Linked DNA regions of Youhaiella tibetensis. Each later gene encodes a partner of the first gene's protein in a complex. Links are inferred from orthologs where the notes say so. Each region holds a gene or a part of one and is shown in the gene's direction. Other genes may lie near its edges.

What was found.
Region 2: the proteins of ccmB (region 1) and ccmE are in contact, whole or in part, in a solved structure (PDB 8CE8), measured with the Escherichia coli proteins. The link is inferred for Youhaiella tibetensis from one-to-one orthologs.

The regions. Positions count from the first base shown.
Region 1 is NZ_CP041690.1:4,040,888-4,055,475, reverse strand. Bases 8,039-10,919 are described here. They hold ccmB (heme exporter protein CcmB), read left to right. Parts: upstream 8,039-9,092; coding sequence 9,093-9,746; downstream 9,747-10,919. Other genes in these bases: FNA67_RS19835 (DsbE family thiol:disulfide interchange protein), read left to right, coding at 10,690-10,919; ccmD (heme exporter protein CcmD), read left to right, coding at 10,526-10,693; ccmC (heme ABC transporter permease CcmC), read left to right, coding at 9,758-10,525; ccmA (heme ABC exporter ATP-binding protein CcmA), read left to right, coding at 8,464-9,096; acnA (aconitate hydratase AcnA), read right to left, coding at 8,039-8,275. In the rest of the region: FNA67_RS19900 (invasion associated locus B family protein), read right to left, coding at 1-438; FNA67_RS19895 (invasion associated locus B family protein), read right to left, coding at 514-1,044; thpR (RNA 2',3'-cyclic phosphodiesterase), read right to left, coding at 1,260-1,799; FNA67_RS19885 (Bax inhibitor-1/YccA family protein), read left to right, coding at 2,067-2,837; FNA67_RS19880 (GNAT family N-acetyltransferase), read left to right, coding at 2,938-3,441; FNA67_RS19875 (GNAT family N-acetyltransferase), read right to left, coding at 3,550-3,972; FNA67_RS19870 (DUF2794 domain-containing protein), read right to left, coding at 4,017-4,409; FNA67_RS19865 (DUF1223 domain-containing protein), read right to left, coding at 4,735-5,460; more of acnA, read right to left, coding at 5,600-8,038; more of FNA67_RS19835, read left to right, coding at 10,920-11,232; FNA67_RS19830 (hypothetical protein), read left to right, coding at 11,299-11,673; FNA67_RS19825 (septation protein A), read right to left, coding at 11,731-12,342; signal recognition particle-docking protein FtsY, read right to left, coding at 12,344-13,759; tRNA (N(6)-L-threonylcarbamoyladenosine(37)-C(2))-methylthiotransferase MtaB, read right to left, coding at 13,756-14,588. UniProt on the Escherichia coli protein: Required for the export of heme to the periplasm for the biogenesis of c-type cytochromes.
Region 2 is NZ_CP041690.1:1,348,900-1,363,374, forward strand. The notes cover bases 5,826-8,593. They hold ccmE (cytochrome c maturation protein CcmE), read left to right. Parts: upstream 5,826-6,859; coding sequence 6,860-7,327; downstream 7,328-8,593. Other genes in these bases: ccmI (c-type cytochrome biogenesis protein CcmI), read left to right, coding at 5,826-6,849; FNA67_RS06660 (heme lyase CcmF/NrfE family subunit), read left to right, coding at 7,330-8,593. Also shown: FNA67_RS06625 (sensor histidine kinase), read left to right, coding at 1-872; FNA67_RS06630 (hypothetical protein), read left to right, coding at 925-1,395; FNA67_RS06635 (hypothetical protein), read left to right, coding at 1,532-2,692; FNA67_RS06640 (FAD-dependent oxidoreductase), read right to left, coding at 2,689-4,668; FNA67_RS06645 (FAD-binding oxidoreductase/lyase), read right to left, coding at 4,665-5,642; more of ccmI, read left to right, coding at 5,764-5,825; more of FNA67_RS06660, read left to right, coding at 8,594-9,309; FNA67_RS06665 (cytochrome c-type biogenesis protein), read left to right, coding at 9,306-9,767; FNA67_RS06670 (Do family serine endopeptidase), read left to right, coding at 9,985-11,472; FNA67_RS06675 (response regulator transcription factor), read left to right, coding at 11,565-12,236; FNA67_RS06680 (sensor histidine kinase), read left to right, coding at 12,229-13,644; FNA67_RS06685 (bifunctional [glutamine synthetase] adenylyltransferase/[glutamine synthetase]-adenylyl-L-tyrosine phosphorylase), read left to right, coding at 13,697-14,475. UniProt on the Escherichia coli protein: Heme chaperone required for the biogenesis of c-type cytochromes. Transiently binds heme delivered by CcmC and transfers the heme to apo-cytochromes in a process facilitated by CcmF and CcmH.

The DNA.
Region 1 (14,588 bases):
CTTGTCGGTCGTCGCCTCCACGACCAGGGTCGAGCCGGCGCGAATGGCGCTCGCGAGGGCGTCGCTCTGGCCCGGGTCCTGGAGCCAGGCGGCGTCGTTCTCGGTAAAGAGCTGGAAGGCCTGGCTGCCGACGCTCAGCGTCGCGGGGCTATCGGGCGCGAAGGTGAAGCCGGCGACCAGGTTCACCTCGTTGGTGATGTTCTCGGCCGGCCGATGGGTCACGTAGAGATAGGCCTGCGAATAACCATCGGGCGTGGGGTCGACGGTCTTGGGCTTGGAAAGGGCGAAGCAGAGCGCCCCCGATCCCTCGGTGGTGGCGTAGGACGACCAGTCGCGGAAGTCTCCGAGGAGGCGAACGTTCTGGGCCTGCGCACCGGTGCTCGCCAGGGCGAGCCCAACAAGAACGAGGGCGGCGCAGGGCTTGGGAGCGAAGATCATAAGGGCCTCAGGGTCGTGCGATAGCGGGCGGACCATAGCGGACCGCCCGTCGCGATTCCAGCCTTTGCGCCGGGTTTAGCTGCAGGCCTTGTCGATGGCGGCCATGGCGGCGGTGACGCCGCTGAGCGAATAGGTGTCGACAGTGTCGGTGCCGCGCTGGCTGGTACCCTTGACCACAAGGTTCGAGCCCGCCTTCATGGCGCCCACGAAGCCGCCTTCGTCGCCGGCGCTCGCCAGCCAGGCGGCCGAACCTTCAGTGACCATCGGATAGGTCTTGCCATCCACGGCCGCGCTCGCATTGGGCGACTGGGCATTATAGGGGTAGCCGATCAGGGTCTGGACCTCGTTCTTGGTTCCCAGGCCCTTGCGGTGGATCACCAGGAAATGAATGGGGTCGCGATTGGCGCCCTTGGGCTCGCTGGAACTGGGCTGGGCCGAAATGTAGCAGATCATGCCGTTCGCATCGGTGCCCTGCCAGGCCGTCCAGGCCTTAAAGGTACCGAGGCTCTTGGCGCCGGCGCTCTGGGCCATTGCAGGGGTGAGCCCGCTGACCGCAATGGCGCCTGCCAAAATTCCGAACAGCATGCCACGGGTCGAGGATTTCATCGCCAAACCATCCTTGATTTCATTTGGGGCCGACAGAGACCGACAGTGCGTAGGATGCGGTAAACATGGTTACCAAGGTCTCAAAACGCGGCGTTTTTGAACGAATTCGCTTTCATTGAGGGTCAAATTTGACCGCAATTTGGCGCTGCCGATCACGCAGTTGGGTGTTAACGCGTTCAGGATGAATGAATTCTGAACGCGCGTGCGCGTCCCGGTCAGGCAGCCAGTGGATAGCTCTGCTCGACCACGTAGGGACCGCCCCCTACCGAGTCCCGGCTCGAAAACAGCACGAACCGTCCGACCGGGAATTGCAGCGGCTCGAACCGGCCGGACATGGCAAGATAGCGCGCCAGTTCCTCGGGTGCGGTGCCCCGCAGGCGCGCCAGGGTCACGTGCGGAGTGTACTTGCGGCTCTCGGGCTCGAGCCCGATCCGTTGCAGCACCCGCTCCTGGGCGGCCTGAAGGCGGCTGAGGGTCTCGTTGAGCTCGACCCCGGCATAGAGGGCGTGGGGTTTGTTGCCACCGAACGCCCCGAGCTGAGTAAGCCGGACGGAGAAAGACAGCCCGTTGGCAAGGCGCTCCAGGCTTGCGCTCACCTCGTTGGCGGTCGCGTAGTCGACATCGCCGATGAAGCGCAGGGTGATGTGGTAATTGTCGGCATCGATCCAGCGAGCGCCATGCAGGCCGCCACGCTTGAGCGAGAGGGCGAAGGCCACCTCCTTGGGGACCTCCAAGCCGGTGAAGAGACGAGGCATGAGTTTTCTCCCCGTTTACGCATCCCGATTCGGCACACTCGCCCTTGAACGGTAACACGAATATGACGCGGGAAAAGACCTCGGGGCGGCCACTCAACAAGTTAGGGGCTGCCTGCCTTCACATCAGTTTGACCGGACAAGTCCGCAAAGCCCAAGTGCCACAGGGGTTTGACCTTGAAGTTGGAACACGCCACCGCCATATTGTGCGGCAGGTGGCTCAAGTCCTTGGGATCCTAAGCCACACTTGGTTATGTGAAAGGGAAACCAATGGCACAATTTGACAGACCGACCATCTCTGCGCGGGCCGGCTCCGCCGCCGCCATTGACGAGGGTCTGCGCAGCTACATGCTGCGCGTTTACAATTACATGGGTCTCGGCCTGGTCGTGACCGGCCTGGTGGCTTACTTCGCCAGCGCCGCTGCGATCACCACCAATGCCACAAACGCCGCCGCCCAGATGGCCGATGGCACCTACCTGACGAACTGGGGCGTCCTGCTCTTCACCAGCCCGCTGATGTGGGTGGTGGCGCTGGCGCCGCTGGCCTTCGTGCTGGTGCTCAGCTTCGGGATCAACAAGCTCTCCACGGGCGCCGCACAGATCACCTTCTGGGCGTTCGCGGCCGTCATGGGCTTGTCGCTGTCCTCGATCTTCCTGGTCTATACCGGCGCTTCGATCGCCAAGGTGTTCTTCATCACCGCCGCCATGTTCGGCGCGATGAGCCTTTGGGGCTACACCACCAAGCGCGACCTGACCGGAATGGGCTCGTTCCTGTTCATGGGCCTGATCGGCATCGTGATCGCCTCGATCGTGAACATCTTCTTCAACTCGGGCGCCCTCTCGTTCGGCATCTCGATCGTGGGCGTGCTGGTCTTCGTGGGCCTGACCGCCTATGACACGCAGAAGATCAAGGAAAGCTATTCGGAAGCCTATGGCGCCGACGTGCTGCACAAGAACGCCATCATGGGCGCTCTCTCGCTCTACCTGGACTTCATCAACCTGTTCCTGATGCTGCTGCGCCTGTTCGGCAACCGCAACTAACATCAAGAAAACACGCTCCAGCGATCAAGATTTCTCGTTGGAAGCTATCGGGGCCACGGTCTAAAACGACCGTGGCCCTTTTGCTTTGGAAGCTTTCCTCGTGTCCCAGCCCGAACCCATCCTGCGTCCCTTCAACTGGTCGGACGTTGCTCCCATCACTGCGATCTATGCGCACTACGTGAAAAACGCGGTGGTGACGTTCGACCTGGAGGTGCCCAGCGAAACGGCCATGGCCGAAAAGTTCGGCCATATGGTGGATCTGGGGCACCCCCTCATCGTGGCCGAGGAAGAGGGCCGCGTCCGCGGATATGCCTATGCGTCCACCTTCCGTCCCCGGCCGGCTTACCGGTTCACCTGCGAGGATACGCTCTATCTCGCTCCGGATGCGGTGGGGAAGGGATTGGGCGCAAAGCTCATGACTGAGCTCATCGCGCAGTCGCAGGCCTTCGGCTTCAAGCAGATGATCGCCATCATCACCGGCGGGACGGAGGCCTCGATCGCGCTCCACCGCAAGTTCGGGTTCGAGGTGCTCGGCGAGTTCCCCCAACTCGGCTACAAGTTCGACCGCTGGCTCGATATCGTCCACATGCAGAGGGCGCTCTAGGCTTCTTTCGCGCGCTCGGCGTCCTCAACGCCCTGAGCCGGCGCTAATGCACGGCGCCTCGCGAGCGGAGATATTCAGGCGGCTCTGGAGAAGAAGGACGCGGTGTCCTCAGAGCGCCTTGCGCATGGGGTAGGCCACGAGGGTGAGCCCGGTTTGGGGCTCGCCCACGTCCACCCAGCCGCCTTCCTGGTAGAAGCGGTGGGCGGTGGTGCTGCTGTTGAGAGTGGCAAATTCGAAGCCGGCCGTCCGAAGCGCGTCTTCCATATGCGCCATCAAGGCCCGGCTCACCCCCCGGAAGCGGAAATCGGGCGAGACGTAGTTGAGGCGGATCGAGCCGTCGTTCATGGTGGCGCCGACGCCGGCGATCTGGCCCTCGATCTCGGCCACGTAAAGCGTCGTTGGCTCGCTTTCCAGCATATCGCGCACGCCGGCTTCGGACTTGTTGCGCAGCCAGCCGGACAGAACCTCGGACCGGTTCTGGTGATCGGCCTGGCAGAGCTCGCGGATGGAGGCGGTGAGCACCACGCTCATCGCGGGGATGTCCGCGGCGGTTGCCGCCCTTACGGTGGGCGCCGTCACGTCACGACCGCGAAATGCGGTTCGAGCACGTTGAGGACCAGCCGCAGGTCATGGCCGCGCTTGAGGATGCGGCCCTGCTGGTTGATTACAAGGTACTGACCCTGGCGATTGCGCAGCTTGGGCTGCTTCTCGATGGAATAGAGAGGGCGCTCGGAATTGCGGGCGAAGGCGGAAAACACCGCACGCTCGCGCAGGAAATCCATGGCGTAGTCGCGCCACTCGCCCTTGGCGACCTTGCGGCCGTAGACGGCCAGGATGAGGCTCAATTCGGTGCGGTCGAAAGCTACGTAGGGCGCCGGACGGTTGGGAGCATGGGGCGAGGGGTGCTCGTTGACATGCACGAGGCTCAATCCCTTGGGTGCACCCTGCTGCCCTTCGGCCAACTGCATACTCCCATCGTCGGCTACGTCATCGATCCGTCATGATCGCGTTGTTTGCCGGCGGAAGCAAGCGCCTGCTGTACACCGGTTTCCATCCTGTGTCCGATATAGCGGATTATGTCTCGCTCTACGCGAAATTACCCAATTTCGAACACAATGTGTCCGCGCTGGCGCCCGAAAGCGTCGGCATAACATCGTCATTGCCTCCAGTGGCCGGTGTCCGGGCTGACCGAGCCCCCAAACCACGATGCCCAGACACCGGCCGCCCCTAAAGACCAGTCAGACTGATTTCCTCCCGCCTTGCCCAGGCGGGAGTTTTGTTATTGGGGCTCCACTATTGCTGAAATGCCGCAGCGCCCAGAATATTTCCGGGCAGGCCCCCGGCTTCCTCCTGCACGATGATGACCGCGCCGTTACTGTCGCCGGTCATGACTTCGGAGAGCGGCAGCTTGAGATGGGCGCCGGCGCCCGGTTCCCACATGCCGATCGCCTGCCGGGAGGTCACGACGTTGGTGTAGGTCACATGCTTGCCTTCGTTCTCGCCGCGCTCGATGGCGACATCGGCGCGATCGAGATAGGTCACGAGCCAGACCACTGCATCGGCAAGGCCGGCCTGTCCCTCGATGTCGATGGCGAGCATGCCGTCCGAGGTGTTGAGCGCGACGGGCAGGGTCAGCTTGGTGGAGCGTACGACGCCGTCGATTTCCTGCTGGCGCGAGCCGACCACGCCCTTGACGCCGTTGACGACCATTTGCGGGGTATAGATGCGGTTGCTGCCCCAGCGGGTCGCGTAGTCCTTCTGCCGGGCGGTATTGGCCTTGGCACCGAACGTGTCGGGCCAGCCGATATAGTCCCAATAGTCCACGTGGTATGAAAGCGCGATGACATCGGGGCGCTGGGCGAGCTTGGTGAGCAGGGCGTCCGCCGGCGGACAAGAGGCGCAGCCCTGGGAGGTGAAGAGCTCGAGAACCGCCTTGGGCTGGACGCGCACTTCGAGCGCGTCGGCGGGAAGCGCGAGAAGCAAACCGAGGAATGTGCCCAGGAGCGGTCTGAAAATCATGGGCAAAGTTCTAGGCACGGATTTTTCTGACTGCCAGTCAAATCGGTGAGAGGCAGGACGTCGACCTCTACACGTTGCCGGGAGGCCGCGCCGGGGTCCCCGAGAGGCGGAGGTTTTCCGCCCCTCGGAGGGATCGAAATCAGGCCGCGACGAGGTTGCGCAGCACGTAGTGCAGGATGCCGCCGTTATTGTAGTAGTCGAGCTCGTTCTCGGTATCGATGCGGCAGCGGGTCTTCACCTCCGAGATGCGGCCATCCGAGTGGACGATCTTGACGACGACGTCCGAACGCGGCGTGAGGGTGGTGAGGCCCTCGATGGTCACGGTTTCGGTGCCGTTAAGGCCAAGCGTCTGCCAGCTTTCGCCATCGGCGAACTGGAGCGGCAGCACACCCATGCCGATGAGGTTGGAGCGGTGGATGCGCTCGAAGCTCTGCGCCACGACGGCGCGAACGCCCAGCAGGCGGGTGCCCTTGGCCGCCCAGTCGCGCGAGGAGCCGGTGCCGTATTCCTTGCCGGCGAAGATCACCAGCGGCGTCTCGGACTTCTCGTAGGCCATGGCGGCGTCGTAGATCGGCATCTGCTGGCCGTTCGGCCCCAGGGTGAAGCCGCCTTCCACGCCCGGCACCATCTGGTTCTTGATGCGAATGTTGGCGAAGGTGCCGCGCATCATGACTTCGTGGTTGCCGCGACGGGCGCCATAGGAGTTGAAGTCCTTGGGCGCGACCTGGTGCTCGGTGAGGTAGATGCCGGCGGGGGTCGAGGGCTTGAACGAACCGGCCGGGGAAATGTGGTCGGTGGTGATCGAATCGAGGAAGAGACCGAGGACGCGGGCATCCTTGATGTCGGTGACCGGCGCCGGGGTCATCTTGAGATCGTCGAAATAGGGCGGGTTCTGCACATAGGTCGAGGACGAGTTCCAGCCATAGGTCTCGCCGCCATCGATGGTGATGCCCTGCCAATGCTCGTCGCCCTTGAAGACGTCCGAATAGCGCTTGGTGAACATCTGCGGCGTGACGTTGGCGCGCACGATGTCGGCAATTTCCTTGTTGGTCGGCCAGATGTCCTTGAGATAGACGGGCTGTCCATCCTTGCCCGTGCCGATCGCGTCCTTGGTGATGTCGATCTTGAGCGAGCCGGCCAGCGCATAGGCGACGACCAGCGGTGGGGAGGCGAGGAAGTTCGCCTTGACGTCGGGGTTCACGCGCCCTTCGAAGTTACGGTTGCCCGAGAGCACCGAGGCTGCGACGAGGTCGCCGGCCTGCACGGCCTTGGAAATGGCCGGCGGCAGCGGGCCGGAATTGCCGATGCAGGTGGTGCAGCCATAGCCGACGAGGTTGAAGCCGATGGCGTCGAGATCGGCCTGCAGGCCCGAGGCGGTGAGGTAGTCGGTGACCACCTGCGAGCCGGGGGCCAGCGAGGTTTTGACCCACGGCTTGGAATTGAGGCCGAGCTCGCGCGCTTTGCGGGCGACGAGGCCGGCGGCGACCAGCACCGAAGGGTTGGAGGTATTGGTGCACGAGGTAATGGCGGCGATGACGACGTCGCCGTGACCGATGGAGAAATCCTCGCCGTCCACGGCGACCTTGGGATCATCGGTCTTGGCGAAATCCTTGACCAGCGAAGCGGCGAACTTGTCCTTGGCCTCGGCGAGGACGAGACGGTCCTGCGGGCGCTTGGGGCCGGAGATCGAGGGCACGACCGTCGAAAGGTCGAGCTCGAGCGTGTCGGTGAAGACCGGATCGGGCGAGGCGGTCTCGCGGAACATGCCCTGGGCCTTCGAATAGGCTTCCACGAGCGCGACGCGGTCGGCGGTGCGGCCGGAGGTGGTGAGGTAGGAAAGGGTGTCGGTATCGACCGGGAAGAAGCCGCAGGTGGCGCCGTATTCGGGAGCCATGTTGGCGATGGTCGCCTGGTCCTCGAGGGAGAGGTGGTCAAGGCCCGGGCCGTAGAACTCGACGAACTTGCCGACGACGCCCTTCTTGCGGAGCATCTCGGTGACGGTGAGCACGAGGTCCGTGGCGGTGATGCCTTCGTTGATCTTGCCGGTGAGCTTGAAGCCGATGACTTCCGGGATCAGCATGGTGATGGGCTGGCCGAGCATGGCGGCCTCGGCCTCGATGCCGCCCACGCCCCAGCCCAGGACCGAGAGGCCGTTGACCATGGTGGTGTGGCTGTCGGTGCCCACGAGCGTATCGGGGTAGGCGACGGTCTCGCCGTTCTCGTCCTTGGTCCAGACGGTCTGGGCCAGGTATTCCAGGTTCACTTGGTGGCAGATGCCGGTGCCGGGGGGCACGACGCGGAAATTGTCGAACGCCTGCTGGCCCCAGCGCAGGAACTCGTAGCGCTCGCCATTACGCTCATATTCGAGCTCGACGTTCTGGTTGAAGGCGAGCGGGGTGCCGAAGCTGTCGACCATCACCGAGTGGTCGATGACGAGGTCGACGGGGACGAGCGGATTGATCTTCTGGGGATCGGCGCCGAGCTTGGCGGTGGCGTCGCGCATGGCGGCGAGGTCGACCACGGCGGGGACGCCGGTGAAGTCCTGCATCAGCACGCGCGCGGGGCGGTAGGAGATTTCGTGCTCGGAAGTCTTTTCCGTCAGCCAGGTCACAAAGGCCTTGATGTCTTCCTTGGTGACCGTGCGCCCGTCTTCGAAGCGCAGCAGGTTTTCAAGGACGACCTTGAGCGAATGAGGGAGCTTGGAAACCCCGGGCAGGCCGTTCTTCTCGGCTTCGGGAATCGAGAAGTAGGTATAGGTCTTCCCTCCGACCGTGAGCGTCGTCTTTGAATTGAAGCTGTTGAGGGATTGAGTCACGGGAGACCGCCTTCGCTTTGGGTTGGCCGCTCCACCCCGAAAAGGCCTGCGACAATAGGACCCAGAAGGGGTCCCTCGGACCAGTTGGGGCGTCTCGGAGATTGGAACCAGTCCAATCTAGAGGGGCTTATAGTCAAATCATTTCCAGCTTGCCAGTGCCTCTATGAGTTCAATAGGACATGAAAGCCATGTCCCTAACGAACTCTTTGCCCGCCCGCACGCTGAGCGTAACCGGCCTTGCCCTGCGGCGCGGGGAGCGGCTGCTGTTCGCGGACGTGGGTTTTGCCGTGGCACCGGGCGAGATCCTGCTGCTTCGCGGCCCCAACGGCGCGGGCAAGACCAGCCTGATGAAGTGCCTGGCGGGGTTCCTGCGTCCCGATGCGGGGAGCGTGGTTTTTTCCGGACAGGATGGCGAGGAGCGCTGGGAAGAGGACGTGCATTTCCTGGGGCACCTCTCGGCGGTCAAGGGCCGGCTCAAGGTCGCCGAAAATCTCGAGGCCTGGGCCGCGCTCAATGGCGGGGAGGGTGACGTCATGGCCGCGTTGCGCCGGGTCGGGCTGGCATCCATCGCCGGTCTCGATGCGGGTTATCTTTCGGCCGGGCAGACGCGACGGCTGGCGCTGGCGCGGCTGCTGGTGTCGCCGCGCCCCATCTGGCTGCTGGACGAGCCGACTTCTGCACTCGACAAGGACGGTGACCGGCTGGTGGGCGAGTTGATCGACGCACATCTGGCGGCGGGGGGGCTGGCGGTTGCCGCCACCCATCTTGAACTCAGGATCGCCGACGGCACGCGCGTACGGACCCTGGAGCTGGGCGCGTGAAGGGTTTCCTGGCCATCATCGGGCGCGACCTAAAGCTGGCGACCCGCATCGGGGGCGACGCGCTCACGCTCGTCCTGTTCTTCGTCATGGTCGGCGCGATCGTGCCGTTCGCCATCGGGCCGGACAAGGCGATGCTGGCCAAGCTCGCCCCCGGCCTCACCTGGATCGCGGCATTTCTCTCGTTGCTGCTAGGGCTCGACCGGCTTTTCCGCAACGACGCCGAAGACGGCTCGCTCCAGCTCTTCCGCTTCTCGCGTACGCCGCTCGAAGCCATCGTTGCCGCAAAAGTGATTGCGCATTGGCTGCTGACGGCGCTGCCTCTGATCGCGGCAACCCCCGTCCTGGCGGTTCTGCTCAACATGGACATGGAGAGCTGGCTCCGTACGGTGCTCTCGCTGCTGCTCGGCACGCCTGGGCTCGTGGCGCTCGGCGCCATGGGCGCAGCAGTCACGGTGTCCTTGCCGCGTGGCGGGCTCATAGCGCCCGTGCTGATCCTGCCGCTCGCCATACCACTCCTGATCTTCGGCAGCTCGGCCATTTCGGGACAGCAGTCCGGCGCCGCGATGCTGTTTCTTGCGGCAATAAGCCTCGTGCTTCTGGCCATCGCTCCCTTCGCCGGAGCGCTTGCACTGCGCGTGAGCGAGGAATAGACAACCTCTCCATGACCTTGGATGTAGCTCCCAAACCCAATTGGTTCGCGCGGATCGCCAATCCCAGCCAGTTCCTCGGCTGGTCGCGTCCGCTGCTGTGGCCGCTGACGATCCTGACGGCGATCCTCTTCGCCGCCGGCCTTTATTTCGCGTTCCTCGATTCCCCGCCCGACTACCAGATGGGGAATACGGTGCGGATCATGTACATCCACGTACCCAATGCGTGGTTGAGCCAGTTCGTCTACGGCGTGATGGCGGTCTCGGCGCTCGGCAGCCTGATCTGGCGCCACCCGATGGCCGACGTCTCGATGAAGGCTGCCGCGCCGCTGGGGGCGGTTTTTACGGCCTTGGCGCTCTATACCGGTTCGCTTTGGGGCCGCCCGACCTGGGGCACGTTTTGGGAGTGGGACGGGCGCATGACCTCCACGCTCGTGCTGCTGCTCATCTACCTGGGCCTCATCGCACTCTGGCGCGCCTTCGAGGACCAGTTGCGCGCCGGGCGCGTGGTGGCGGTCTTCACCCTCATCGGTGCGATCAATATCCCGATCGTCAAGTTTTCGGTCGACTGGTGGCAGACCCTGCACCAGCCCTCGAGCGTCATCACGCCCGACGGGCCGCGCATGCCGGGCTCGATCCTCACCCCGTTGCTGGTGATGATGGGCGCGTTCACGCTGCTGTTCATCACGCTCCAGATCAAATCCATGCATACCGAAATCCGCCGCCGGCGCCTTGCCACGCTCGAGCGGCAGCGGGCGGCAGCGGCCGAAGGAGCCAAGTAAATGGATCTTGGACCCCACGCCGTCTTCATCATCTGGGCTTATGTCGGGGTGACCGCGGCGGTCGTCGCGCTCATCGCCTGGATCGTGCTTTCGGGCCGCCGCGTCGAGAAGCGCATCGCAGAGCTTGAGGCGCAGGGCGTCCGGCGCCGCGCGGAGAAGACTACTTGACCCGTATCGCCCTGCTCGCGCTGCCGCTGATCGCGCTCGTGGCGCTGGTTGCCGTGTTCGCGACCAGCCTCAACCGCGACCCGAGCCTTGTCCAGTCGGTCCTCATCAACAAGCCAGCGCCGCAGTTCACCCTGGCGGCCGTCGATGGCGTGGGCGTCCCCGGTTTCGATACCGAGGCGCTCAAGGGCGAGGTGACGGTGGTCAACGTTTTCGCCTCCTGGTGCATTCCGTGCCGCGCCGAGCATCCGGTGCTGACCCAGCTCAAGGCGGCCACGGGCGTGCGCCTGTTCGGCATCAACCAGAAGGACGCGCCCGAGAACGCGGCGGCGTTCCTCAAGGACCTGGGCAATCCCTATGACCGCATCGGTGCCGACCGGGACAATCGCGTTTCGATCGACTGGGGCGTCTATGGCGTGCCCGAGACGTTCATCGTGGACAAGAACGGGGTCATCACTTTCAAGCATGTGGGCCCGATGTCGCCGGAAACGCTGACGCGCGAGATCATCCCGGCCATCGAGAAGGCGTCGTCCCAGAGCTGAGGGGAACAATCGCCGCGCCAAGTCCGTTACCTCGCCGAGACCAATCGGCAACCACAGGAGGAACGGATGGAAGGACTTCCGCAAGGCATTCATGTCGGGATGCGTGTTTTCGACAATCACCACCGCCATATCGGGGTGGTCGACGACTTCAAATACAGCGACGAGGACCCCAGCCGTCCCGGGCCGGAAACGGCCGGTATCAACCCGGGCGACATGAAGGGCCGGGATTCGATCATCAACAATCTCGCCGAGGCATTCCACCCTAACGAGCTGCCCGAAGAAATCCGCGAGCGGCTGCTCAACGAAGGCTATGTGCGGCTCGATGCGGATGGACTGTTCGCGGCGGACCGCTACATCCTGCCCGAGCAGATCGCCTCGGTCGGCGATGACGAGATCACGCTGACGGTGGACAGCAAGGACGAGCTGATCAAGCGCGTCTGACCCTGGTTCGCCGGCAAAAAGAAAAGCCCCGGTACCTGCGCCCGGGGCTTTTTTTCGTCACTGGGCCGGGCTGGGCTCTTCTTCCGGCTCGAGGGCGTATTTCTGCAGCAGCGGCAGCTGGAACATGGTGAAGACCACGGTGATCGGCATCACCGCCCATACCTTGAAGGCCACCCAGAGATCGGTGGAGAAATTGCGCCAGATCAGCTCGTTGAGGATGGCGAGCGCCAGGAAGAACAGGCCCCAGCGCAGCGTCATTACCGTCCAGCCCTCCGGCTTGAGCTTATAGACTTCGCCAAAGACGTATTTGAGCAGCGACTGCTTGAACAGCAGCCCGCCCAGCAGCACGACCGCAAAGAGCGTGTCGACGATGGTCGGCTTCATCTTGATAAAGGTGTCGTCCTTGAGCCAGAGCGTCAGTCCGCCGAAAATGACCACGACGACGCCGGTCACCAGCGGCATGATCGCAACCTTGCGCAGGATGAGCCAGGAGAGCGCGAGCGACGCCACCATGGCGCCCATGAACCAGCCGGTTGCCGTGAAGATATCGGCGCGCGCGTTGGCCACGAAGAACACCACCAGGGGGCCGAGCTCGAGGGCGAGCTTGATCAACTGGGGGCGCAGCTCCTCCCAGTTGGCTTCCTGGGGCTTGGTATTCTCGCTCGTCATATTATTGTTCCTTGCCGGCGATGGCCGCGGCGAAATCGGAAGCCTGGAACGGCTGGAGATCGTCCACGCCCTCGCCCACGCCGATGAAATGCACGGGCAAGCCAAAGCGCCGCGCAATGGCGACAAGAATGCCCCCGCGTGCGGTGCCGTCAAGCTTGGTCATGACCAGACCCGTGACACCGGCACGTTTGCCGAAGATTTCGACCTGATTAAGGGCGTTCTGGCCGGTAGTGGCGTCGAGCGTGAGCAAAACCGCGTGAGGAGCGGTCGGGTCGACCTTCCGGATGACGCGGATGATCTTTTCGAGTTCGCTCATCAACTCGTCGCGGTTTTGCAGGCGCCCCGCCGTATCGATGATGAGAACGTCCTTGCCCTCGGCCCGGGCGCGGGTCACCGCGTCGAAGGCGAGGCCCGAGGCATCCGAGCCTGCCGGCTTGGCGACCACCGGCGCACCGGTGCGGCGGCCCCAGATCTCGAGCTGCTCGATGGCGGCGGCGCGGAAGGTGTCGCCTGCGGCCAGCATGACGGTGCGGCCCTCGGCGGCGAATTTCTGGGCGAGCTTGCCGATGGTAGTGGTCTTGCCTGAGCCGTTGACCCCGACCATGAGGATGACGAAAGGCTTATGGGCCGTGTCGATCACCAGCGGGCGTGCCACCGGGGTCAGCGCCTTGCCGACTTCATCGGAAAGGACCGCACGCACGTCCTCGCCGGAAATGTCGCGGTTGAAGCGGTCGCGGCGCAGCGTCTCGACGATGGCACTGGTGGTGTCCATGCCCAGGTCGGCCTGAAGCAGCACGTCCTCGAGTTCATCGAGGGTCGCGGCATCGAGCTTGCGCTTGGTGAAGACGGAGGTGATGCCGCCCGTAATCTGGTCGGAGGAGCGCTTGAGCCCGGAGGCCAGGCGCTGGAACCAGCCCTGCTTGGGCGCCGGCGCTTCGGCGGACGGGGTGGCAGCGGATTCCTCGGCCGCTTCCTGGACGTCCTCGACATAATCGAGGGTGGTCTCGGGCGGGCCGGGGGGGTAGCTGGCGTCGTCGACCGGTTCACGCCGGTGCTCCGGCTCGGGTTCGGCTGGAGCCGGCGGAACGCCCTCGGCGATCTCTTCGGGAGTCGGAGGCGCCTCGTGGGCAGGCGTCTCGACCTCGGCGGGGGGCGGAGGCGGAGCCTCTTCAGGCGGGGCCGGCGGCTCGGGCGCAGGTTCGGGCGGCACTGCCTCGGCCGCAATCCGGTCGATCTCGGCCTGGGTCTCTTCGGCGGCGCGGCGCTCCTTGAATGCCTCGAGCTCCTCGGTCGAGGTCGCGACCTCGTGGGTGGCGCGCTTGAGCGCCTCCTCGGTTTCTGCGTCGGCCTGCGGTTGCTGCTGGTTGCCGCGTCCGAAAAGACGGCCGAAGAAGCCGGGTTTCTTGCCCTCGCTCATGCTGCGGACCTCACGGCTTCCCCGACGAGGCCATCGGCGGAGACCCTGGTGATCCGGACCGGGACAATCTGGCCGGGTTCGGTGCCGGGCACGGCGACGGGCATGAACTGCTCGGTGCGCCCCAACCCCTCGCGCTCGACGAGGACGCTTTCGAGCTTGCCGGCGCGGGAGGCAGCGAGTTTGGCGAACTGCTTGTCACCCTCCGCGCGCAACAGGGCGGCGCGGTCGCGGGCGATGCGCTTGTCCACCTGCGGCATGCGCGCGGCAGGGGTGCCCGGGCGCGGGCTATAGGGGAAGACGTGGAGATAGGTGAGGTCGGCTTCAGAAACGATGCGCAGGGTGTTCTCGAACATCTCGTCGGTCTCGGTGGGGAAGCCGGCGATGATGTCGGCGCCGAAGACCATGTCGGGGCGCAGCGAGCGCAGCTTTTCCACGATATGGAGCGCGTCGGCGCGCAGGTGGCGGCGCTTCATGCGCTTGAGGATCATGTCGTCGCCCGACTGGAGCGAGAGATGGAGGTGCGGCATCAGGCGCCGGTCCGATGCTATGGCATCATAGAGCGCGTCGTCCGCCTCGATGGAATCGATCGAGGAAATCCTGAGGCGCGGCAGGTCCGGGACGTGGCGCAGGATCGACTGCACCAGTTTGCCGAGCGTGGGCGTGCCCGGAAGGTCGGGGCCATAGGAGGTGATGTCGACCCCGGTCAGCACGATCTCGCCATAGCCGTTCTGGACGAGCCGCTTGAGCTGGTCGACGACCAGGCCCATCGGTACCGAGCGCGAAGGACCGCGGCCAAAGGGGATGATGCAGAAGGTGCAGCGGTGGTCGC
Region 2 (14,475 bases), 2.7 Mb from region 1 along the record:
AGGCGCTCATCGTGCTGGGCGCGGTGGGCGCCATGCTCGCCATCATGAGCTTCATCGTCGCCCGTTTCGCGCTGCGCCCGATCAACCAGCTCCGCACCGCCGTCGAGCGCGTGCGCGAAGGCGAGAGCGAAAGCGTCACCGGCCAGTTCCCCCGCGAGATCGCGCCGCTGGCCGACGAGGTCAACCAGCTCCTCAATTCCAACGCCCAGATCATCGAGCGCGCCCGCAACCAGGTGGGCAATCTGGCCCACGGCCTCAAGACCCCGCTGGCCGTGCTGCGCAACGAAGCCGCGGCCGCGCCCAAGGACGGGCTCTCGCGCATCGTGCTTTCCGAATCCGACAAGATGACCCAGCTCGTTTCGGCCTATCTCGACCGGGCCCGGCTGGCGGCCCGCACGGCCATTGTGGGCAAGAAGGCCGACGCGGCCATTCTCGTCTCCCGACTGGCGCGCGTGATGCAGAAGCTTCACCCCGACCGGACCATCGATTTCCGCCGCCCCGACGCTTCGCTCCCCTGGTTCAGGGGCGACGAGGGGGACCTCGAGGAGATGGCGGGCAACCTGCTCGACAACGCCTGCAAATGGGCCAGCGATCAGGTGCGCGTGAGCCTGGTGACCGACCGGCGCGAGGCTACCCCCATGCTGGTGGTACGCATCGAGGACGACGGCAAGGGCCTGACCGAGGAAGAGGCGAGCAAAGTGTTGCGCCGCGGTGTCCGTCTGGACGAAAAGACGCCGGGAAGCGGTTTGGGTTTAGATATCGTTAAGGAATTGGTTGACGTCTACGGTGGTTCGCTGCAATTGGGGCGATCCGACCTCGGCGGGCTCAAGGCGGAGCTGCGGCTCCCCGCCGCGCGCCCCGGACGGAACTGATCGGACTTCCGCCGCATTGCGGCACTGAAACCTGCGGTACAACGGGACTAATATGCAAAAGCTCACTCGCGCTCTTCCGCTCCTCGGTCTGCTTGCTCTGGCCGGCTGCTCCAGCACTGGCCCCGTGAGCCAGCCCGTGGCTACGGCCGCCGCCCCGGTGGCGACGGCGCCGATCCTTTCCGGCCCGAGCCCGGCCCAGCAGGTCGCCGCCGCCCAGACCGCCACCATGGTGGACGCCTATGTCGACCCGGCGGTCCTGCCCCTGATGAGCCCGAAGGAAAAGGCCGACGCCTCGAGCGCCCAGTTCTACGCCCTGCAGTTCGGCCGCCCCGGCGCCCCGCGCACCTGGAGCGGTTCGGGTTCGAGCGGTTCGATCACCGTGGGCCCCTATGTGCGGGTCAACAACCTCGATTGCCGCGACTTCACCAACACGGTCACCGTCGCCGGCAAGCCCTACGTCCGCAAGGGCACCGCCTGTCGCGAAGTCAACGGCACCTGGTCGGTCGCTTCCACCGCCGGCTGACGCGACCGGGCATTGGAGATTTTCTTTACGATCGCGGGGTAGGTTAGGGGCAAGTTCCTCAACCACCCCACGACCAATGCCACAAGCCAGCACGCAATCTACCCATGATGCGCCGGCACACGATGCCAAGTCCGCCGTGAGAGCGCAGGGCAAACCCGCGCCTTTCTTCGGCCTTCTCGACCCCATCATCGTCGAAGATCCGGCCGAGTTCCTCTTCGATGGGGCGCTGCCGCGCGAGCATGCCGACCATATCTGGACGTGGATGGTGCGCGACGTGGCGCCCGACATGCTGATGCCCGATGGCGTGCTGATCGACGCGACCGCATTCGAGCCCATAATGCCCGCCTTCATGGCCCGCCTGCGCGATGTGCTGGACATGGCCAAGGACGGCAACGAGGACGGGCGCCGCCTGCGCATGCAGATCGGCGGCGAGGAAAGCTACGAGCGCCTGCCGGTTGCGCTCAGCGCCCTGCGCCAGCGCGCCCTGCTCGAAAAGGCCAAGGCCTTCGGCCGCGCCACCAATGCCACAGCCGATGAGGCCGCACTCATGGCCGCTCTCCAGGCCATGCCGCTCCAGGACCACGGCGCCACAGCGCTGCTGATGCAGGCGGCCGTGGGGCAGATGGCCAATCCCAACAAGCTTATGGCCGCCGTCGTCCGCATCGCCGGGGCGCCCTCCGAGGCCGCCGTGACGCGTGCCGGTTTCGGTCCGCTGATCGACGCGCTGCTCGCGCACGCGCAGAACCAGCTCTTCTATCTTTCGCCGATGGGCGCCTTCGCCGACATCGACCTGACCTGCCGCGCCCTCGATCGCTTCCACAAGCTCGTGCGCGCCATCAACGGCTATGTCGAGATCAACCGCTCGGGCCGCTGGGCCCAGGTGCTCGCGGGGCTGACCAAGGCCGTGTCCGGCCGCATCGAGCCCAAGCTGCGCGAAATCATGCCCGACCTCAACCTGGCCATGCGCCGCCGCGAAAGCGGGGATCGGGTCGATTCGGACCGCATGCTCTCGGCCATCAGCGGCATCTACCTGCTGGCCACGGTGCGCGAATGCCGCGACTCGCTGGCCCTCAACGCAGCGTTCGAGCAGACCTGGAACCAGGTCGGCCAGGCGCTCGAGGTCCACATCAACCGCAACCTCGATGCCATCAAGGCCAATCCGGCCGACGCCGTCGCCGGCGAGCGGCTCGAGGCGGGCATCAAGATGGCCGAACTGCGCTTCAACCGGGAATATGCCGACGTGCTGCGTCGCGCCCGCGAGGCAGCGGTGCGCCGGACCCCGACCAGCGGCGCCTAGAGCTTTTCGACCAGCCTCACCGAGACCTGCCGACTCGTGTCGCGCAGCACCAGGCGCCTGTCGGCCTCGCCATCGGCGACCAATGCGATGGCGCCCGACTGGCCCTCGGCCGACGGACCCAGGATCACGCCGCACGCGCTCAGCGGATCGGCCGCATCGGTATTGCGGTAAAGAAGGTTGCCCGCTTCGAAATGCCGGGGCTCGTCGCTGGCGACGCGCCACACGGCCTGCTCGGGTCCGAAGCGCTCATTGAGATAGTGCGGATAAGGCGTCTCGCGTTCGCGTGTCGGCGGCGCATCCGCCTGCGGCAGCGGCGCAGGGTCGATGCAGCGCTCGGCGGCGACCGCGCTTGCCTCCGAGACGGGAATGAGCCCCAGCGCAATGTCGGCCGCCAGATCGCCAAGGCTGAGGGCATGGGCGGATTCGGAAAGCGTCGGCGCCCGCCGGTTGCGGCTGAGAAGGCTCAGACGCAAGGGGCGCTCGATCCGCGGCCGCTCGGCAAGGCTCGCGCCGTCATCGAGATAGGCGGCGACTTCGTCCTCGGCGCGGGCCGGAACAACGCTCGCGGGCGCATCGGGCGATTCGTAGATCGGGTCGATCTCGATGTCGAAGACCGGGACCGCGGAGCGCCCGAAAAGCGTCGCGACGGCGGCGATGCCGCTCTGCGCGCAACCCGAGAGGCTCCGGTAGCCGGCGACGGATCCTGCAATGGCCATGCCGTCGATCTGGCCATCTGCGCCGAGCATGGCGGTATCGCCACGCCAACGCGCCTTGCCGCCCGCCGAAAGCCAGAGATTGAGAGCCGGCTGCCACCCGCCCGACACCACGAACTGGTCGGCGATCACGGCCGGTTCGGGCCGGGCATAGTTTTCCATCTCGAGCGAGAGGTGGATTTCCAGCCCGCCATGCCTGTGCGCCCCGACACTCTGCGGCACCAGCCCCGACGACAGCGGAATGCCATAGGCCTTGCTGAACTCGATGAAGCGCGACTGGGGCCGCAGGCGCGTGTCGCTCATCTTGGCAACCGCTACCTCGCTGTCGAGCGCCAACATGGCGAGGCGATAGGCGGGATTGGTCGCGGTATTGAGCGCGAGGCGCCGACCTGGCCGGATGCCGAATCGGTCGGCCCTGTCGAAGGCCTCGAGGAGCCCGACGACGCCGGGGAGACGGTTGCCCGAAAACACCGGCAGGCGGTCGAGCGCTCCGGTCGCCAGGATGATGCGGGAGCTCGAAATGGCGAGCCGGCGCGGCGTCAGTCCGCCCTCGCTGCTCTGGACCTGGTGGGCGTGGACGACCGGACGCGAGACGGCCAGCGCCTCGGTCATGGTAAGGACAGTGACATTGGCAAGGTGCGCCAGCGCCTTGGCGAGACGCCCGATGACGACATCGGGCGCTTCCTCATCCTCGACCGAGCCGAAGAGTCGGGCCGACCCGCCCAGGTTCTGGCGTCGCTCGATGAGGATCACGCTGCTGCCGGATTGCCCGGCGGCCACCGCCGCCGACATGCCCGCCACGCCGCCCCCGACGATAACGAGATCGGCCTCCATCTCCGAGACCGGCGAAGCATCCCGCCAGGGGACGGTGCGCGTCGCCGGATCGTCGAACCTGATGCCGAGGCTGGGGTCGTTGCGGGGCAGAAGGCCGAGGAACCCGCGCCTCGGATGCCCGCTGACCGTGCGGAACTCGAGCCCGTCACGGGCCGGAGTTCTTTGCATCGGAAGGGCCCGTGACGGATCGGCGGCCAGGGCAGCCGGAGCAATGGCCGGCGCGAACCGTTCACTCAGGGCAATGGCATGGCCCTGGTGGGTGCCGGCAGTATCGATGCCCGAAGCCAGCAAGGCGCTTAGTACGGTGTCGCCCGCAAATCCATTGACCACGCGTCCATCCAGGGTGAAGCGCAGCGGCGCGCCCCTGTCGATCTGGGTCCCGGCAAGCGGGGCGGCATCGGATTGCACGCGGTTCGGCTGACCCTTCATGAGGCCGCCTCCGCAACCAGCGAGCGATCCGCCAGGGGCGAACGCGCGTCGATCCACGCCGCCTCCTGCGTGGTCGCGGCTCCAGCCAGGAACCGGGCTAACGCGGGGGCGAGAAACGCCCCGGTCATCCCGAGCCCGGCAATGGTGAAGACATTGGCTTCCGAGAGCCCGAGCATCGGCGCGCCATCAGAAGTGGCTGCCGCCAGGAACCGCGCTTGGCCGGCCAGCCGGGCCCTTTCGCCCAGCGCGGCTCCCGCCATGCCGTTGGCGTTGGTACCTCCGCCCCGGACAAGAGCCGAGACGCCGCCGCCCGTGAGCTGGCGCATGGCAAGGCCACGGTCGATGAAGGACATCACGGGGGCCGGCAATGCCGGCAGGGGTTCGGTCATGAGCGTCAGCGACGGCTGCGGTTGCAGCAGGCGCGAGCCCCGGGCGAGGGCGGCCTCGTCGTCAGCGAGCACCGTGAACTCTGCCGTAGCATCTGCCACGTCGAGGCGGCGCACCCCCACCGATTCCAGCCACGGGATAAGCGCGGCTTCGAGGAACGGGCGGTTGATCAGCACGGCATCGCGGAAGCGGTTGGCGACGGCGCCGCCGGGCAGCGCGGACGATGCGGGCTCCGGCTCAACGGCGTGCCCGAAGCCGAGCGCGACATGGCGGACGTGTCCCAGCGCGTCGCGTCCGGCAGCGGTTTCGGCGACGACCAGGGGATCGATGCGGTCATAGGCCAGCTTACCGGCGACGCGCGCCAGGAGGCGCACCGTTTCGGGCACTGTCGCAGCGAGCAAGGCCCAGGTTTCGGGGCGGGTGAGGGGGGCAGCCGAAAGATCGAGCCCGGTCGGCAGCCGGAAGGCGGCGTGCGACTGGGCCACGAGGCACACCTTGCGCTGGTGCCGCGCCGCCAGCAACCCGGCCAGCAGCAGGGCCAGCGGGCTCGACCCGACTATCGCAAAATCGAAAGCGTCTGCCCCCATAAGTGCCTAGCTTCTCGACGCTGCGGCAAACAGTCCACAACACGGATACGTGTTCGCGTGCATTTTTTGTCGAAATCGCCCTATAGATGCCACCGTCGCCGACCGAGACGAACCTGCGCTGATGCTATTCTGGATACTCGCCATCACGATCACCGCCATTGCGTGCGCCGCACTTTACTATGCGGCTGCCGGCCGAACGGTCAACGCGACCGTGGCTGCACAAGGCGATGCTACCGATGAGCATTACCGGCTGCAACTGGCTGAAATCAATGCCGATATCGCTTCGGGCCGTCTGGGAGACGCCGAAGGCACCGCCGCCAAGGCCGAACTCGCGCGCGAACTGATTCGCCTGCAGGGCGAGGATGGTGGCAAGAAAGCGGGCGCATCCGGCCCCGTGCTGCTGCCGCTGGCAGTGCTGGGCGTGGCCGTCATCGCCTTCGGCAGCTACGCCATGATCGGCAATCCGAGCCTGCCCAGCCAGCCGCTGGCATCGCGCGAAAAGCCGCTCGAAGAGACCATCAACGTCGATGACGCCGTCAAGCGCATCGAGGCGCAACTGGCCGAGACTCCCGACGATGTGCGCGGCTGGACCGTCCTGGCCCCGGTCTACATGCAGATGGGCCGTTTCGAAGACGCCGTCAAAGCGCTGCGCAAGGTCAACGAACTGGCCCCGCCCACGGCCGACAGCCAGACCGACCTCGCCGAAGCGCTGCTCATGATCAGCAAGGGCGACATGACGGGCGAGCCGCTGGCCCTGCTCGAAAACGCCGCCAGGCTCGACCCCAAGCACGTGCGCTCCCACTTCTACCTGGCGGGCTATGCGACCCAGACCGGCGACTATGCCGGCGCCGTGGAACAGTGGAACGCACTGATCAACTCGGCCGCCGGGACCGAGCCCTGGATCGCCACCGCCAAGGAAGGGCTGGCTGCCGCCCAGCGCGGGCTCGAGGGCAAGCCGATCGAGGGGCCGGCGCAACAGGATTCGGTGTCCGACGAGACCATCAAGTCGATGGTCGAGGGGCTCTCGACCCGGCTGATGCGGGATGGCGGTACCCTGGAAGAATGGACACGCCTGGTGCGCTCGCGGCTGGTGCTCGGCGATACCGCCGGAGCGCAGGCCGCCTATGACGCCGCCAAGGCGGCCTACCCGGATGCCGGCCAGCGGTCCGAGCTTGACGCGACCGCTGCGCAAGGAGGACTAAAGTAAAAACATGGCCATGACCCGCAAACAGAAGCGCATCTCGATCATTGGCGGCCTTGCCGTGGTGCTGGGCCTGGCAACGACGCTCGTGCTCGTGGCGCTGCGCGACCAGATCGTCTTTTTCTATACGCCGACCGAAATGCACGAAAAGGCAGTGGCGGCCGGAACGCCCGTACGCCTGGGCGGTTTGGTCAAGGTCGGTACCTGGCACAAGAACGGACAGGACAACGACTTCGTGGTGACGGACGGCAAGAGCGAGATGACGGTAAGCTATGTCGGCATCCTCCCCGACCTCTTCCGGGAAGGGCAGGGCGTGGTTGCCGAAGGCAGCATCGGCACCAACGGCGCCTTCACCGCCTCCAACATCATGGCCAAGCACGACGAAAACTACATTCCCAAGGGCATCGTCGATGAACTCAAGGCTCGCGGCGAATGGAAGCCTGACGATCCGGCCGGATCGCTCAAGGCACTGAGCGGAGGCTGATCTTGTCTATCGAACTCGGCCATTTCGCCCAGATCCTCGCTTTCGCCATCGCCTGCGTCTCGACCGTCATGGGCTATGCCTACTGGCGCAACGAGGGGCGGGTGACGACGTTCCTGCGCCAGGCTGCGATCCTGCAGTTCCTGCTGATCGCGGCGAGCTTTGCCGCGCTGATCCAGGCCTTCGTCACCTCGGATTTCTCGCTGCTGCTGGCCTACAACAATTCGCACTCGCTCCAGCCGCTGCTCTACAAGGTCACCAGCGTCTGGGGGAACCATGAGGGCTCGATCGTCCTCTGGATCCTGATCCTCGTCGCCTTCGGGGCGGCGGTCGCCATGTTCGGTCGCAAGCTCCCAAAGGACCTGCTCAACCTGGTGCTGGCCACCCAAAGCCTCCTGGTTGCCGCCTTCACCGGCTTTGCGCTCTTCACCTCCAATGCCTTTGCCCGGCTGGACCCGGCGCCGTTCGAGGGCAAGGATCTCAACCCGATCCTCCAGGACTTCGGCCTCGCGGTGCATCCGCCGCTCCTCTACACGGGCTATGTGGGCTTCTCGATCTGCTTCTCCTTCGCCATCGCGGCACTGATCTCGGGCCGCATCGACGCTGCCTGGGCCCGCTGGGTGCGCCCGTGGACGATGCTTTCATGGACGTTCCTCACCCTCGGCATCGCCATGGGCTCCTATTGGGCCTATTACGAACTGGGCTGGGGCGGCTGGTGGTTCTGGGATCCGGTCGAAAATGCCAGCTTCATGCCCTGGCTTGCCGGCACCGCGCTCCTGCACTCGGCGCTGGTGATGGAGAAGCGCAATGCGCTCAAGGTCTGGACGATCTTCCTGTCCATCATCACCTTCTCCTTCTCGCTGCTCGGCACTTTCCTCGTGCGTTCGGGCGTGCTCACCTCGGTGCACTCCTTTGCTTCCGATCCGACGCGGGGCCTCGTGATCCTCGCCATCCTCGCCGCTTTCATCGGCGGCGCCTTCACACTCTTTGCGATGCGCGCCTCGTCCCTGCGGCAGGGCGGCCTCTTCGCTCCGATCTCCAAGGAAGGGGCGCTGGTGCTCAACAACCTCTTCCTGGCGACGGGTCTGGGGGCGGTGCTGGTGGGAACGCTTTATCCGCTGGTGCTCGATGCGCTTACGGGCCGTACTATCTCGGTGGGCGCCCCGTTCTTCGATCTCACCTTCGGCACCCTGATGGTACCGCTGCTCATCCTCGTGCCGTTCGGGCCTTTCCTGGCCTGGAAGCGCGGCGATCTCGTCGCGGTGACGCAGCGCCTGGCCGGTGCCGCCGTGCTGGCGCTGGTCGCCGCCATCGCGCTCTTCACGGCCACCGGCGCCCATGTGTCGCTGGCCCCGCTCGGGCTGCTGCTGGGCTTCTGGGTGATGTTCGGCGCCATCGCCGAACTCGTCGACCGCTCCAAGCTCGGCCGCATTCCGCTCGCAGAGAGCTGGCGCCGCCTCAAGGGCCTGCCGCGCACCGCCTTTTCGACCGCCCTCGGCCATTTCGGCCTCGGCGTGACGGTCATCGGCATCGTGGTGACGACCGCCTGGCAGAGCGAACTCATCACCACCGTCGGTACCGGCGAGACGGTGACGCTCAACGGCTACCAGGTCCAGCTCGTCAAGCTCGACGAGGATGTGCCGGGCCCGAACTACACGGCCGACCATGGCGAGTTCGTCATCACCGCGCCCAATGGCGGCAAGCGCGACGCGGTTGCCGAGCGCCGCACCTACATCGCCAGCGGGCAGCCGACCACCGAGGCGTCGATCCAGACCTACGGGTTCTCCCAGCTCTACCTGCAACTGGGTGAAGACGAGGCGGCCGGCCGTCACGTGCTGCGTGTCTGGTTCAAGCCCTATGTGACGCTGATCTGGCTGGGCGCACTGCTGATGTCAGGTGCCGGGTTCCTGTCGCTGAGCGACCGGCGCCTGCGGGTCGGGGTGCCCAAGCCGCGCCGCACCCCCGCGCTCGAGGCGGCCCAATGAGGCGCTTCTTCGTCGCCCTGGCGATCGTCTTCGCGATGGGAAGCGCCGCCATGGCGCTCAACCCGAGCGAAATCCTCAGCGATCCGGTGCTCGAGGCGCGGGCGCGCGACATTTCGGCGGGCCTGCGCTGCCTCGTCTGCCAGAATCAATCCATCGAGGACAGCGACGCCGACCTCGCGCACGACCTGCGCGTGATCGTGCGCGAACGGCTGGTGGCCGGCGATACCGACGAGCAGGTACGCGACTACGTCGTCGCGCGCTACGGCGAGTTCGTGCTGTTGCAGCCGGTCCTGGGGCTGCACACGCTCGTCTTATGGATTGCCGCACCCTTACTGCTCATTGCCGGGATCATTGCCGTGGTCGTAGGGATTCGCCGGCGGCGCGCCCCGATGCCGGCTGCCCTGACCGCCGAGGAGCAGGCTGCCCTCGACCGGCTCGAAGAACGCCAGGAACATTGAGCGCCGTCAGGGCGTTATAGAAGGTTCGATGCAAGTCGGCCGGCAGTCGCGGTGGGGCAAAACGGATGGGAATCCGGCCCACCCAAATTCCCGCCGCGAACCTTTCCAATTCCTGCCGCGAGCCTTACCAACTTGTAATCCTAGCGAAACATGCCGGAAATATCGGGTCCTCCATAACGTACGCATTCTGTTGGGGAGCCGTTAGGAGAACATATAAATGCGCTCGACAACCATATCCCGTGCACGCCGCTGGGTCGGGGCTTCCGCCTTGGCCATCATCGTCGGGCTGGGTGGCGTGTCCACGTTCGTGGCCACCAGCCAGACTGCCAATGCCCAGATCTCTGCGCCCACGATTGCCGCTCCGAGCTTTGCCGATCTCGTAGCCGCCGTGAAGCCGGCCGTCGTCTCGATCCAGGTCGAAGGCGAGGAGACGACATCCCAGAACATTCAAGGTGGCCGCAACTTCCAGTTCCAGATTCCGGACCTGCCGGACGATCATCCGCTGAAGCGCTTCTTCGACCAGTTCGGCAACCAGTTCGGCCAGCAGGGCCCGGCGACGCCGCGCAAATACATGGCGGCCGGCTCTGGCTTCGTCATTTCCGCCGACGGCTACATCGTCACCAACAACCACGTGGTCAAGAACGCCGACAAGGTCACGGTGATCTTCGACAACGGCGACGAGATGTCGGCCAAGGTCATCGGGACCGATGAGAAGACCGACGTTGCCGTCGTCAAGGTGGATGGCAAGGACCTGCCGTTCGTCGAATTCGCCGCCGACACTATCCGCGTGGGCGATTGGGTCATCGCCGTGGGTAACCCGTTCGGCCTGGGTGGCACCGTCACCTCCGGTATCGTCTCGGCCCGCGGCCGTGACATCGGTGGCTCGTCCTATGGCGACTTCCTGCAGATCGACGCTGCGGTCAACACCGGCAACTCCGGTGGCCCCGCCTTCGATACTTCGGGCAAGGTCGTCGGCATGAACACTGCCATCTACTCGCCCAATGGCGGCAATGTCGGCATCGCCTTCGCGATTCCCGCTTCCACCATCAAGCCGATCGTCCAGCAGCTCATCGACAAGGGTTCGGTGACCCGTGGCTTCCTCGGTGTCCAGATCCAGGACGTGACCCACGACATCGCCAACAGCGTCGGCCTCAAGAACGCCAAGGGCGCTCTCGTGACCGAGCCGAGCGACGGTGGCCCGGCCCAGAAGGCCGGCATCAACTCGGGCGATATCATCACCGCCGTCGACGGCACCCCGATCGACAACGCCCTGGCGCTCTCGCGCACCATCGCCAACAAGACCCCGGGTACCAAGGTCGAGCTGAGCGTGTGGCGCAACGGCAAGGAAGACAAGGTCAGCGTGACCCTTGATACCCTCAAGGACCAGGCAGCCCCCACCCAGCAGGAGCAGCCCGCCCAGCCGGAAGCTCCCAAGCCTTCCAGCGTCGGCATCACCCTGGTCCCGAATTCGGGCGGTGACGGCATGCTGATCCAGGACATCGATCCGAGCAGCGTGGCGGCCGACAAGGGCTTCACCGTCGGTGACGTGATCCTCGAAGTGGACAACAAGAAGGTCTCCACGGTCGACGAATTCGAGAAGGCCATCCAGGGCGTCAAGGATTCGGGCCGCGGCACTGCCCTCATCAAGGCCAGCCGTGACGGCAATACGCGCTTCATCGGCCTGCCGCTGGATGCAGGTAAGTAACCAATTGCAGATTATGCCGGTCCCGGAGTTCTTCTCTCCGGGGCCGACCCTCCCTATATCGGTCGCATCCCAATCCTGATGGGGCTATGCCCATGAAAATTCTGCTGATTGAAGACGACCGGGAAGCGGCCAGCTATCTCATCCAGGCACTGGACGAAGCCGGGCACGTGACCCATCATGCCACCGATGGCGAAACCGGCTACGCGATGGCCTCGGGCATGGACTACGACGTTCTTGTTGTCGACCGCATGCTGCCGCGCCGCGATGGCCTTTCCATCATCGAGTCGCTTCGCGCCGAAGACGACAAGACACCCGTGCTCATCCTCTCGGCCCTCGGTGAGGTCGACGACCGCGTGACCGGCCTGCGCGCCGGCGGTGACGACTATCTCACCAAGCCCTACGCCTTCACCGAACTGCTGGCCCGCATCGAAGTGCTGGCCCGGCGTTCCAGCCCCTCCGAGGCGGCGACCAGTTTCCAGGTGGGCGATCTCACGCTCGACCGGCTCTCGCGCAAGGTCGAACGCGGCGGCGAAGTTATCCTGCTCCAGCCGCGCGAATTCCGCCTGCTCGAATACCTCATGAAGAATGCCGGCAAGGTCGTGACCCGCACGATGCTGCTGGAAAACGTCTGGGACTACCATTTCGACCCCCAGACCAACGTCATCGACGTGCATATGTCGCGCCTGCGCTCCAAGATAGACAAGGGTCATGCCACCTCCCTGCTGCAGACGATCAGGGGCGCCGGTTACATGATCCGTGACTAACCGTTTCGCCCAACTCTGGCGCACCACCACCGTTCGGCTCACCGCGATTTTCGTCCTGATCTTCGTGGTGTTCTCGGTCCTGCTGCTGGCGGTGATCTCCTACCAGTCCAGCATCCAGATCCAGCGGCAACAGGCCGCCGACATCGATCGCGAAATCCGCCAGATTACCAAGATCGACGAACGGCAGGGCTTCAGGGCCTCCATCATCGCCGTCGAGCGCCTGTCGCGCCAGCCGGGCCCAGGCATCTATTTCATCGGCGATCCGACCGGCCAGCTCATCGTGGGCAACGTCACCACGCTTCCGCCCGAAGTCCTGCTCGAGCCGGGCTCCTATACTTTCAACTACGATCGCCAGCGCCCCGGCGATCCGGACAGCACCGACGCCCCCGAGCCGCCGCCACCCCAGGGCAACGCCATGGTGCGTTCGGTCGTGCTCTCGAGCGGGCTGCATCTGGTGGTCGGACGCGACGTGGTGGAGCGGCGCGGCTTTACCGCGATCATCCTCCAGAGCTTCCTTTACGGCGTCGGCGGCATCGTGCTGCTCTCCATCATCGCCGGCCTCATCAACTCCCGGCGCGTGCTGGCGCGGATCGACTCCATCAACGTCACCGCCAACAAGATCATGTCCGGCAATCTCTCCGAGCGCATCCCGATCACGCAGCGCAACGACGAGTTCGATGGCCTTGCCACGAGCCTCAACGCCATGCTCGACCGCATCGAGCAGCTGATGCAGGGGCTCAAGGAAGTGACCGACAACGTCGCCCACGACCTCAAGACGCCGCTGACCCGCCTGCGCAACCAGGCCGAGTCCGCCCTTCGCGATAGCGCCCACGAGGAGGACCGGCGCAAGGCACTCGAGACGACCATCTCGGAGAGCGACAAGCTCATCCGCACCTTCAACGCGCTCCTTATGATCGCACGGGCCGAAGCAGGGGCACCTTCCGGGGCCTTTGCCGACATCGACGTCAGCGCCATCGCCGCCGATGTGGCCGAGCTCTATGCGCCCGTCGCCGAGGAAGAGGGGATGGAGCTCGTGAGCGAGGTCGCCCCCGGCATCCGCATGCGCGCCAATCGCGAGCTCATCGGCCAGGCGCTGGTCAACCTCGTCGACAACGCCATGAAGTACTACCGCGCCAACGGCGAGGACAGCTCCGGCAAGATCACCGTCACCGCACGCGAGGTCGGCGGGCGCGTTCTCATGGAGGTCGCCGACAACGGACCGGGCATTCCCGCCGCCGACCGCTCGCGCGTGGTCGAACGCTTCGTGCGCCTCGAGCAGAGCCGAACCGAACCCGGGTCGGGTCTCGGCCTGTCGCTCGTCGCCGCCGTCGCCCGCCTGCACAAGGGCGAGTTCCGCCTGGAGGACAACAATCCCGGCGTGCGTGCCGTGATCGACCTGCCGGCCTGAGACGGCTCCGGGCGAGCTTGCCGCCCGCCACCACACCGGCTATCCCATTGCCATGACGATCGCTCTCGCCCCCTTGCCGCCGGTCCCGCACCCCGCCTTCTCCGATTGGCTCAAGAGCCTCGAGCCCGGCGTGCGCGGGTCCATCGAGGCTGCCGCGCCGACGCTGGCGAGCCTTTTCACCGAGGCACCCTATCTGTTCGATCTCGGCCGGTTGCATGCCGGCTGGCTGGCGCGCGTTCTCGTCGGCGATGCCGATGCCGCACTTGCGGGCGTCCTCGGCAATATCCGCGATGCCGGGCGCGCGGCGTCCGAAGAGGAGGAGCTTTCGGCCACCCTGCGGCAGGCCAAGGGGCGCGTGGCGCTACTGGCCGCCGTGGCCGAGGTCGGCGGCGCGTGGTCCACCGAACAATCGACCGCGGCCCTGTCGGCCCTGGCTGACGCGGCTCTCGATGCCTCCCTTGATTTCCTCATGCGCAAGGCCGCCGACAAGGGCGACCTCGTGCCCGGCGTCGAGCCGACCGCCGCGGCCTCCGGGCTCGCTCTCTTTGCGCTGGGCAAGCACGGTGGGCGCGAACTCAACTACTCGTCCGACATCGACATCGTCGCCTTCTTCGACCCCGACAAGGGCGTGCTGGTCGACCCGATGGAAGCCACCAAGTTCTATACCCGCATCGTGCGCGGGCTCGTGGCGCTGATGCAGGATCGCACCGCCCACGGCTACGTCTTCCGCACGGACCTGCGCCTGCGCCCCGACCCCGGCTCGACCCCCGTGGCCATCTCCTTTGATGCCGCCATCGCCTATTACGAGGTGCGCGGGCAGAACTGGGAGCG